DNA from 3 places in the Micrococcus porci genome. Region 1 is predicted to be linked to each of the others. Evidence: riboswitches for the same ligand, from Rfam matches in the RefSeq annotation. Region 1 holds a riboswitch; each other region holds the start of a gene.
The links. Region 1 has a riboswitch for S-adenosylmethionine ahead of KW076_RS11345 (O-acetylhomoserine aminocarboxypropyltransferase/cysteine synthase family protein). Riboswitches for the same ligand answer to the same signal wherever they lie in the genome.
Positions count from the first base shown of each region.

Region 2: linked by a shared signal. The riboswitch ahead of KW076_RS04365 (flavin reductase family protein) and the one ahead of KW076_RS11345 (O-acetylhomoserine aminocarboxypropyltransferase/cysteine synthase family protein) in region 1 are both predicted to bind S-adenosylmethionine.
Region 3: linked by a shared signal. The riboswitch ahead of KW076_RS00665 (LLM class flavin-dependent oxidoreductase) and the one ahead of KW076_RS11345 (O-acetylhomoserine aminocarboxypropyltransferase/cysteine synthase family protein) in region 1 are both predicted to bind S-adenosylmethionine.

Region 1 is NZ_CP083691.1:2,397,071-2,400,333, reverse strand. Features, by position in the region: gene KW076_RS11355 (CPBP family intramembrane glutamic endopeptidase) at 1-286, shown strand, start outside; gene KW076_RS11350 (VOC family protein) at 302-952, opposite strand; SAM riboswitch class IV at 1,119-1,234, shown strand; gene KW076_RS11345 (O-acetylhomoserine aminocarboxypropyltransferase/cysteine synthase family protein) at 1,320-2,678, shown strand; gene metX (homoserine O-acetyltransferase MetX) at 2,684-3,263, shown strand, end outside.
Region 2 is NZ_CP083691.1:909,014-912,276, forward strand. Features, by position in the region: gene KW076_RS04355 (MFS transporter) at 1-666, shown strand, start outside; gene KW076_RS04360 (cold-shock protein) at 678-881, opposite strand; gene KW076_RS04365 (flavin reductase family protein) at 1,113-1,637, opposite strand; SAM riboswitch class IV at 1,711-1,830, opposite strand; gene KW076_RS04370 (hypothetical protein) at 2,100-2,654, shown strand; gene KW076_RS04375 (hypothetical protein) at 2,992-3,263, shown strand, end outside.
Region 3 is NZ_CP083691.1:149,348-152,610, reverse strand. Features, by position in the region: gene KW076_RS00670 (LLM class flavin-dependent oxidoreductase) at 1-872, opposite strand, end outside; gene KW076_RS00665 (LLM class flavin-dependent oxidoreductase) at 869-2,059, opposite strand; SAM riboswitch class IV at 2,222-2,331, opposite strand; gene KW076_RS00660 (LLM class flavin-dependent oxidoreductase) at 2,804-3,263, shown strand, end outside.

The DNA.
Region 1 (3,263 bases):
GCGCGAGGCGGGGCTGGGCGCGTCGTCGTCATGGGCCGGCACGGAGGGGCTGTTCCTGCCGCTGCGCACCTGGCCCGTGGTGCTCTCCCTCGCGCTGCTGCGCGGGGCGTACCACCTGTATCAGGGTGTGGGGCCGGGGATCGGCAACGCACTCATGGGGGCGGTGTTCGTGCTGGTGTTCCTGCGGGTGCGCCGCGTCATGCCGCTGGTGCTGGCGCACTTCCTGCTCGATGCCGTGGGGTTCGTGGGCTACCCGCTGCTGGCGCGGGCGGGGCTGCTGGGCTGAGCGCCGGGCGGCACGTCAGAGCGTGACCTCGCCCTTCGGGGTCGAGAAGGTCACGGAGACGATGCCCGGGGTGCCGGAGGGGGCCACGTAGTCCACGGACACGTCGGCGACCTCGTCGTCCTCCGTGCCGCCCAGCCACTCGCGCAGGCGGTCCGGGGAGCCGGCGATCGAGAGCCGGGCGATCGAGGCCTGGGCCGGGGCGGCCTGCGAGGGGTGCATGTCCTCCTGGCCGTCGGCCCAGCGCAGGATGAACGGCAGCTGCGGGTCGGCGAGGGTGCCCTTGACGCCGATCTGGCGCCAGGAGAGCTCGCGGCCGTCCGGGAAGCGGCGGTTGCCGGGGACGGCCTCGCGGCCGAGGCGGCGCTCGAAGCGGCCGATGTCGTTCGTGGTCACGGCCCAGCTCATCCAGCCGCCGCCCTGCTCGGACCGCGTGCGGACCAGCTGGCCGAACGGGGCGCTGAGGGACGCGGGATGGTCCAGGGCCTCGACGACCTCGAGGTACTGGTTGCCGGTCATGGGGAACAGGGCGTTCTGCGTGCCGAAGCGCGGGTGGATCCCGCCCTTGACGCGCTCCACGCCGAGCCGCTCGGCGATGCGGGCGACGGTGGCGTCCAGGCCCTCCGGGCCGGCGGCGTAGGACACGTGGTCCATGCGACAGGTGTTCACGGCGCGGATCCTTCCGTTCCCCCGGCGGGCCGAGGGGTTGACCTGGGTGCGTGCTGCGAGGAACGGCCGGCCCTTGACGCGCCGGGTGCCCCCGTGCCGGAAGCGTATCCGCGCGTGACCTGTGTGACGAAATCGGGGAGGACGGTGTCGCTACACTGAGGCCCACGGTCACGAGAGTCAGCGCAAGGCCCCGGCGAGCTGACCGGCAACCCTCCTCCGCGGTGGGGTGCCCCGGGTGACGACCAGGCCGGCCCCGCACCCGGGCGCCGGCAAGCGCGGGCCGTCCCTGGCGTCCCGGGGCGGCGTGCACCCCTGGTGCGCCCGGCCCGGTTCCGGGAAGGTCCCTGACTCCCCAGGAGGACCAGCCATGAGCACCCAGCCCACCCCCCGCAGGGGCTTCTCCACCACGCAGATCCACGCCGGCACGGACGCCCCGCACGCCTTCGGGGCGACGGCCCTGCCGATCTACCAGACCACCTCGTACGACTTCCCGTCCGCCCAGGTCGCGGCGGACCGCTTCGCGCTCGCGGACCTCGGCCCCATCTACACGCGCATCGGCAACCCCACACAGTCGGCGGTGGAGGAGAAGATCGCGGCCCTCGAGGGCGGTGTGGGCGCCCTCCTGCTGGCCTCGGGCCAGTCGGCCACCACGTTCGCGATCCTCAACGTGGCCGGCGCCGGTGACCACGTCGTCGCCTCCGCCTCCCTCTACGGCGGCACGCAGAACCTGTTCAAGCACACCCTGGCGCGCGTCGGCGTCGAGGTCACCTTCGTGCAGGACCCCGACGACCTGGACGCCTGGCGCGCCGCGGCCCGCCCGGAGACCAAGGCCTTCTTCGCGGAGGCCCTGGGGAACCCGCGCGGGGACGTGCTGGACGTGGCCGGGGTCGCCGCCGCGGCCCACGACGCCGGGGTGCCCCTGATCGTGGACAACACCCTCACGACCCCCTACCTGCTGCGGCCGTTCGAGCACGGGGCGGACGTCGTGGTCCACTCCGCCACGAAGTACCTCGGCGGGCACGCGGCCGCGATGGCCGGCGTGATCGTGGACTCCGGCCGGTTCGACTTCGCGCGGGACCCGGAGCGGTTCCCGGGGTTCAACGAGCCGGACGAGTCCTACCACGGCCTGGTCTACGCCCGGGACCTGGGCGTGGGCTCGCCCCTCGGAGCGAACCTCGCCTTCGTCCTCAAGGCCCGCGTGCAGCTGCTGCGCGACTACGGCTCGGCCATCTCCCCGTTCAACGCGTTCCTGGTGAACCTGGGCCTGGAGACCCTGTCCCTGCGCATGGACCGGGCCGTCGCCAGCGCGCTGGCCGTGGCCCGCCACCTGGAGGGCCACCCCCAGGTGGAGTCCGTGTCCCACCCCGGGCTCGAGTCCAGCCCGTGGCACGCCCGCGCCCAGGAGCTGCTGCCCCGGGGCGCCGGCGCGTTCGTGTCCTTCGAGATCGCGGGGGGTGCCGCCGCGGGGGCCGCCTTCGTGGACGGCCTCGAGCTGCACCACCACGTGGCGAACATCGGGGACGTCCGCTCGCTGGTGGTGCACCCGGCGTCGACGACGCACGCCCAGCTGGCCGAGGACGAGCAGCGCGCCGCCGGGGTGACACCGGGGCTGGTGCGGCTCTCCCTGGGCCTGGAGGACGTGGAGGACATCCTCGCAGACCTGGACAAGGGCTTCGCGGCCGCGGCCGCCGCCCTCGACGCCGCCGATGCCGCCGAGCAGGACTGAGGGCCATGACCGCCATCGACCCCCGCATCCTGCCCGGCCACGCCGCCCATCGTCCGCACCAAGGCCCGCAGGGCGAGGCCGCCCCCTCCGCCCGCTCCGCCGCCCCGCACGACGCGCGGCCGGCCGACCGCCTCCCCGCCGGCGAGTTCCGCACGCTCTCCGTGGGCCCGCTGGAGCTCGAGGCCGGCGGACGCCTGCCGGGCGTCGAGCTCGCCTTCGAGACGTGGGGCACGCTCGCCGAGGACGGCGCCAACGCCGTGCTCGTCCTGCACGCCCTCACGGGCGACTCCCACGTGGCCTCCCACCGCCGCGACGAGTCCGCGGGCTGGTGGGAGGAGCTGATCGGGCCGGGCCTGGCCGTGGACACGGACCGCTGGTTCGTCGTCGCACCCAACATGCTCGGCGGCTGCGACGGCTCCACGGGGCCGTCCTCACCGGCCCCGGACGGTGCGCCCTGGGGCGGCCGGTTTCCGTTCGTCACCATCCGGGACGCCGTGGCGGCCGAGCGCCGCCTCCTCGACGCGCTCGGCGTCACCGCGCTGCAGGCCGTGATCGGCGGGTCCATGGGCGGCGCGCGCGCCATCG
Region 2 (3,263 bases), 1.2 Mb from region 1:
GGTGCCGCCCCGGGTGACGACGCCGGCCGCCCCACCGTCCGGGCGATCCTGGCCCGGCCCGGTGTCGGCTCGGCCATGCTGGCGTCCCTGGCGCTGCTGGCCGTGCTGGACATCCTCACCGCGTTCCTGCCCGTGGTGGGGGAGCGGCACGGCGTGAGCGCCGCGTGGGTGGGGGCGCTGCTGGCGCTGCGCGGGGCCGGCTCGCTCGTCTCCCGCGTGTTCCTGCCGCGGCTGCGCCGCCGGTTCTCACGCGAGCTGCTGCTGGCGGTGGCGCTGTGGGCGTCCGCGGCGACGATCGCGGCGGTGCCCGTGGGGATGACCTCCGGGCTGCTCTGGCTGGCCGCCGCGGCCGCGGTGGCGGGCGGGCTCACCCTGGGCGTCGGGCAGCCGCTGACGATGTCCGTGATCAGTGAGGCCGTGCCGCACGCCTGGCGCTCCACCGCCCTGGCGGTGCGGCTGATGGGCAACCGGCTGGGCCAGGTGGTGCTGCCCGCGGCGGCGGGACTGGCGGCGGCGCCCCTGGGCCCGTCCGCCGCGGTGTGGACGGCGTGTGCCGTGCTCGCGGTCTCGGGCGCGGAGCGGGCGGCGCGCTCGCGACGACGACGGCCCCCGCGCTCCGTGCGGAGTGGCGGGGGCCGTGGTGGATCGGCGTCAGCCGATCAGTGAACCGGTGTGGTTCAGAGCTTGGTGACGTCGGCGGCCTGCAGGCCCTTGGGACCCTGCTGGGTCTCGAACTCGACGCGGTCGTTCTCCTGCAGCTCCTTGAAGCCGTTGCCCTGGATGGCGGAGAAGTGCACGAAGACGTCGGCGGAGCCGTCCTCGGGGGCGATGAAGCCGTAGCCCTTCTCGGAGTTGAACCACTTGACGGTGCCAACAGCCATGTTGGTGTCCTTTCGATGTGCCCGCGGTGATGCGGGCGGTTGGGCCGGGTGCGGAGTCGCACACGGGTGAAGCGGTAGAACTGAACCGCCTGCCCAACGCTCATCCGGATCCGGCGGACCGGCCCGACAAGCAGTGAATTGCGAGATACAGCTGAATCAACTTCAGGCTCCATCATTGCACGGATCTCGCCGACCGGGGACCAGGGGCTGAAATGTTCACCTGGAGTTCTCTCAGAGCGCGCGCAGGCCGTGGAAGAGATTGCGGTGCAGGGCGGCCGGGGGAGCGTCGTCCGTGTGATCCGCGAAGGCCGTCACCTCCAGCAGCACCACCGTGTGGTCGCCCGCCGGGACCTCGGCGTGCACCCGCGTCTCGAGCCAGAGCGAGGAGCCCCCGATCAGCAGGGCGTCGTGCGGGCTGCGGTGCACGTCGAGACCGGCGAAGCGGTCGCCCTCGCGGGCGGCCAGCTGACGGCACAGTGGCGTCTGGTCCGCCGCGAGCAGGGAGACGCCGATCGCCCCGGCCCGGCGCAGGCGCGGCCAGGTGCGGGAGCTGTTCTGCGCGGAGAAGGACACGAGGGCCGGCTCCCAGGAGATGCCCACGCCGAAGGAGGAGGACACCATCACCTCGGGGACGTCGTCGGCGAGGCCCGCCAGCGCGACGACCCCGGTGGGGAAGGCCGAGAGGCCGGAGCGGAGGTTGCCGAGGGACAGGTCGGTGTCCCACGCGGCGGTGTGGGGTGCGTGGATCAGGGTCATGGCGCGCGTCCTCTTCCGACGACTGACGCGGCTCCGCAGACAGCGGGAACGCGGATCGCCCGGATCCGCGGAGACGCGGTACTTGCCCGCCGGGGTGTCCGAGGGGCCGAATCATCACCTGGAGCACCCCACTACTGCGTGAGAGGGTTGCCGTCCCGCCGGCCAGGGCCGTGAATGACGGGAACTCGTGATTCTGGGGACCAGCCTACGGAGGGGTCCGTGGGGCGGTCAAAAGCGGTCCGGAGCGTGGGCGACGCGCGGGGTCGCAGTCGGATGCACCGATCGGGTGGGAGGACGACCCCTCCAGCATCTTCGACGGCGAGGGGGATCACATGAAAATGTGATGCTTGACACATGGCACGGCGGGCCATCACGATTCACTTACTCGAGAGGGGGGGGGAGCTCGAGACCGCAGCCCACGGCCCCCGCATACGGTTCTCTGAAAGGGATCGAATCATGCGGATGAATATCAAGAAGAAGCTGGCGGCCCTGGCGTCCGGCACCGTGGTCGCCGCCTCACTGATGGTGGCTCCGGCAGCGGGGGCGGCAACGACTCCCGGGGATGGAGAGGCCGTCTCGCCGGACGCGTACTGCGCCGAGGAGTATTGGACGAACACCTCAGTGACGTCGAACACCTTCAAGCAGTCCTACTCATCTTATTCTTCGGTGTCCGGGGCGCCTGGTGTGACGCTCACCATCGCCACCGGGCGGACGTTCGGTGTCAGCGGCGACATCACGGGCGAGGTGTCCGGAGATGTCAGTGCCATCCTCGCGGGGGTCTCCGCGAAGGTCGGCACCCGAGTGGGAGTGAGCTACTCCTCCACCAACACTGTGAGCGGGACATGGAAGGTGCCCAGCACCTACACGAACGGAGGCAAGCTTGCCATTGGTGCCAAGCGTGCGCAGGGGACGTGGAACCGTCAGATGCTGAACAGGGCCTGCAATGTGGTCACCCTGCGCAGTGGGTCGTTCTACACCCCGTGGCAGCAGTTCTACTTCCAGCACTACAAGCTCTGATGCGGCGCGTGGTCCGGCGTCGGGCGCAGGGCGCCCGACGCCGGACGCCGGACCATCGACTTCTCTTCCCTCGACGAACAGGCCTCCCATGTTTCCGCTCTTCCCACTTTCTCCTTCACGTCGTCTAGCCGCCCTCGCCGCCGCTGTTCTCGTCGGCGCGACGATCTCCGGGTGCTCCACCTCTCAGGCTGAAAACCCGACCCCCTCGAGCGCGTCCGCAGCTTCTGCAAGTGCGAGCCCTTCGGCGTCGGCCGCCACGGGCAGCTCCTCCGACGTCGACACTCAGGCCTCGCGTGACGGGGAAGCGTTGCCGGCGGCTCTCTTCCAGGAGGATGGGATGACGCTGGAGGAGTACACGCGTCAGAATCCGGACTCTGACTACCTCCATCCGGAGACGGAGTCCGTTCTACAAGAAAAGGTCGGGACGGGCACGCAGCAGATCACCGTGGACGCTCAGGAGGGCGCAGTCCTGCGCGTCATCCTGCTATGCCCTTCGGATGCGACGGGCAAGACGGACATCCACACCTCGCGGGGCGCTGAGGGGGAGAAGACCTGGATGGCGGGGTCGGAGGCACTCTGTGGTGGGTGGTCTGCGGCGACCCCTCCCGT
Region 3 (3,263 bases), 400 kb from region 1:
AGGCGCGCGCCGTCGGCGCCGGCCTGCAGCGCGTGACGGACGGCGTCGGCCACGCGGGCGCCGTCGCCCTCGAGCGTCACGTCGGCGACGATGCGCGTCGGCTCCACGGGCACGGCCGGGGTGGCGCCTCGTCGACGCCGATCCGGCAGCCGCGCGGCGTCCGTGCGGCCGACCTCGGCGGCGGGGAGCAGGACGACGTCGGCGGTGCGGCGGGCAGCCTCCAGGCCGGCCGGTCCTGCGGCCTCCACCAGCACGGGGAGCCGGCCCTGGGGCGGCCGCGGGGTGATGGAGGGGCCGCGCACGCTGAACCGCTCGGCCTCGACGTCGACGTGGTGCACACGCTCGCGGTCGATGAACCGGCCGGTGGCGATGTCCCGGATCTCGGCGTCGGGCTCCCAGCTCTCCCAGAGGTCGCGGACGGCGGCCACCGCGTCCTGCAGCTCCTCCCACAGCTCGAGGTCCACCCGCGACGCCTGCAGCCCCGGGGTCCGTTCGGCCGGGTGCCGGCGGCGGCCGAACAGGGCGGAGACCTCCGGCGCGGCGGAGACGGTCGCGAGCCAGCCGGCCCGGCCGTGGGAGACGTGGTCGAGGGTGGCCAGCCCGATGGACACGTGGAACGGCTCGGTGTGGGTGGTGGTGACCTCCGGGACCAGGCCGATCCGGTGCGTGCGGGTGGCCGTCCAGCAGGCCGCGAGGACGGCGTCGATCCGGTGCGTCCCCGCCTGCGGGGCGGTGCCGAGCGGGTCGGTGAGGACGGCCCAGTCCAGGCTCGTCTCCTCCAGGGCCTGGGACAGCCGGGTCCAGTGGCCGCGGGCGTCGGCGGGGGTCTGGGTGGTCAGGGCGATGCCCAGGGTGGGCGTGGGGGTGCTCATGCGGTCCTCCAGATCTCGGCGAGTCGGGTCAGGGTCTCGACGCGGTGTTCCACCCGGTGGGCCGAGGCGCTGATGAGCAGCTCGTCCGCTCCGGTGAGCCGGGCCAGCGCGTCGAGTCGTTCGGCGACCTGCTCGGCCGTGCCGACGAAACGGGTCTGGAGGCGGTCGGCGACCAGGGCCTCCTCCTGCGGCGTGCGGGAGGGCTCGGGGTGCGCGGGCGAGGGGTAGGGGACCGCGCCGGCGCCGGAGCGGATCGACAGCACCCACGCGGCGTAGCCGCTGGCCCGTCGGCGGGCTTCGGCGGCGGTGTCTGCGATCAGGACCTCGGCGGAGACGGACACCACGGGACAGGGCACCTCGGGCGAGGGGCGGAACAGCTCCCGGTACCGGCGGACGGCGGCGACGGTGCCGGCGGGGCTGACGTGGTAGTTCGCGCCGAAGCGCAGCCCGCGGCGGGCCGCGACCTCGGCGGAGACGCCGGGGCCGGAGCCGAGGACCCACGGTTCGACGTCGACCGCCGGACGGGCGACGACCTGGCCCAGCGCGGCGCCGTCGTGCTGCGCCGTCCCGTCCAGCAGGCCCAGCAGCAGGTCCACCTGGGCCCCGTAGTCGAGGGCCGGGGTGGACGGTGTGGGCAGCAGGGCCCGGGAGGCCGCGCGCAGCGGAGAGCCGAGGGCCGCGGACAGGTCCGGGGCGGCGGGGATCACCACGCCGTCGACCTCGCTCGGACCGGCGGCGGGGTCCTGGCCGGAGGAGGCGCCGGCTCCGGCGGGTTCACGCTGCGGGTCCTGTGCGGGTCCGCCGTCGCCCGTCGGGGTCTCGGCCCGGGTGCCCGGCGGCGGACCGCCGGGGGCTGCGGCGCGGCCCAGGCCGAGGTCGATCCGGCCGGGGAAGGCCGCGGCGAGCAGCCCGAAGTCCTCGGCCAGGACCAGCGGGGTGCGCGGCCCCACCAACGACGCCGCCGACCCCAGCCGGATGTGCTGGGTGACGGGGCCGACCAGGGCGAGGGTCAGTGCCGGGTTCGACCCCAGCACCCCGGGGTTCAGGTGGTGCTCGCCGTGCCAGAGGCGCCGGTAGCCGAGGGCGTCGGCGGCGGCCGCCAGCGTGCGTGCGTCGTCGATCGCCTCGCGGGGATCGGTCTCGGCCGGCAGCAGCACGGGGTCGAAGACGCTGAGAGGGATGCTCATCGGTTCCTCCTGAGTGGGTGAGCTCGTCCGGATGTGCGGTGATGCTGCGGTGTCGAGGCCGGCACCGCAGACGACGGTGCCGTGGGGGTCAGCGGGTGCATGCGGATCGCTCTCAGGGTCGGTGGGCGGGTGTCCTCACCGGCGCCGGGGGCGTGCACCCCTGGGCCGTGCTTGCCGCTGTCGCGGCCGGATCGTCATCTGGGGCACCCCGTCACGGTGAAGGGGTTGCCGACCGACTCGGCCAGAGCCGTAGGGAGTCGGTTCTCTTGATCGCTGCCCTCACCGTAGGAAGAGGTGGGCGTGGGATCCACGGGGCGGCGGTGAGCGGTCATCTCCGCGGCGCCGCGGCACCCTCCGGCTGCGGCGGCGTCGGACACGAGGCGGGCGTCGGAGCGGGTGACGGGGTCCGGCACGCAACCGGCGCAGGGCCCAGGGCCGAGCCAGACGTTTCGGTCGTCTCCGCAGGGTGGAGGAAGCAGGTTTCTCTGGCTCAGCGCTGGGGTGCCGCTGGGCCGCGACAGGGCCGCCACCCACGGACGTGTCCTCCGTCACGGTCAGGGCATGTCGTCACGGTCGGGGCACGTCACGAACCGGGCGCCGGACGCGTGGCCGGGCCCGGCGAGGCCGTCATGAACCCCTGGGCCGGACCGACTTCCACCGCCGGTCGCGTCGGCGTTGCATGGTGCGGAACCGTCGCCCGCCCGGCCGCGCCCCTGCGACCGGGCGGCCCTGGAAAGGAGACCCATGAGCACCGCCGAGAACGCCGGGGCCGGAGCACCCACCCGCCCGGACGAGCACCGCGAGATCCTCTTCAACGCATTCGACATGAACTGCGTCGCCCACCAGTCCCCGGGGCTCTGGCGTCACCCCGACGACCACGCCCGCGACTACAACACCCTCGGCTACTGGACGCGCCTGGCGCAGACGCTGGAGAAGGGCCTCTTCGACGGCCTGTTCATCGCCGACGTCCTCGGCCCGTACTCCGTGTACGGCGGCACCTCCGAGGCCGCCATCAGGACCGGCGCGCAGACCCCCGTGAACGACCCGTTCCTGCTCGTCTCCGCGATGGCCGCGGTCACCGAGCACCTCGGCTTCGGCGTCACCGCCGGCACCGCCTACGAGCACCCCTACCCGTTCGCCCGCCGCCTCGCCACGCTCGACCACCTCACGGGCGGCCGCGTCGGCTGGAACGTGGTCACCGGCT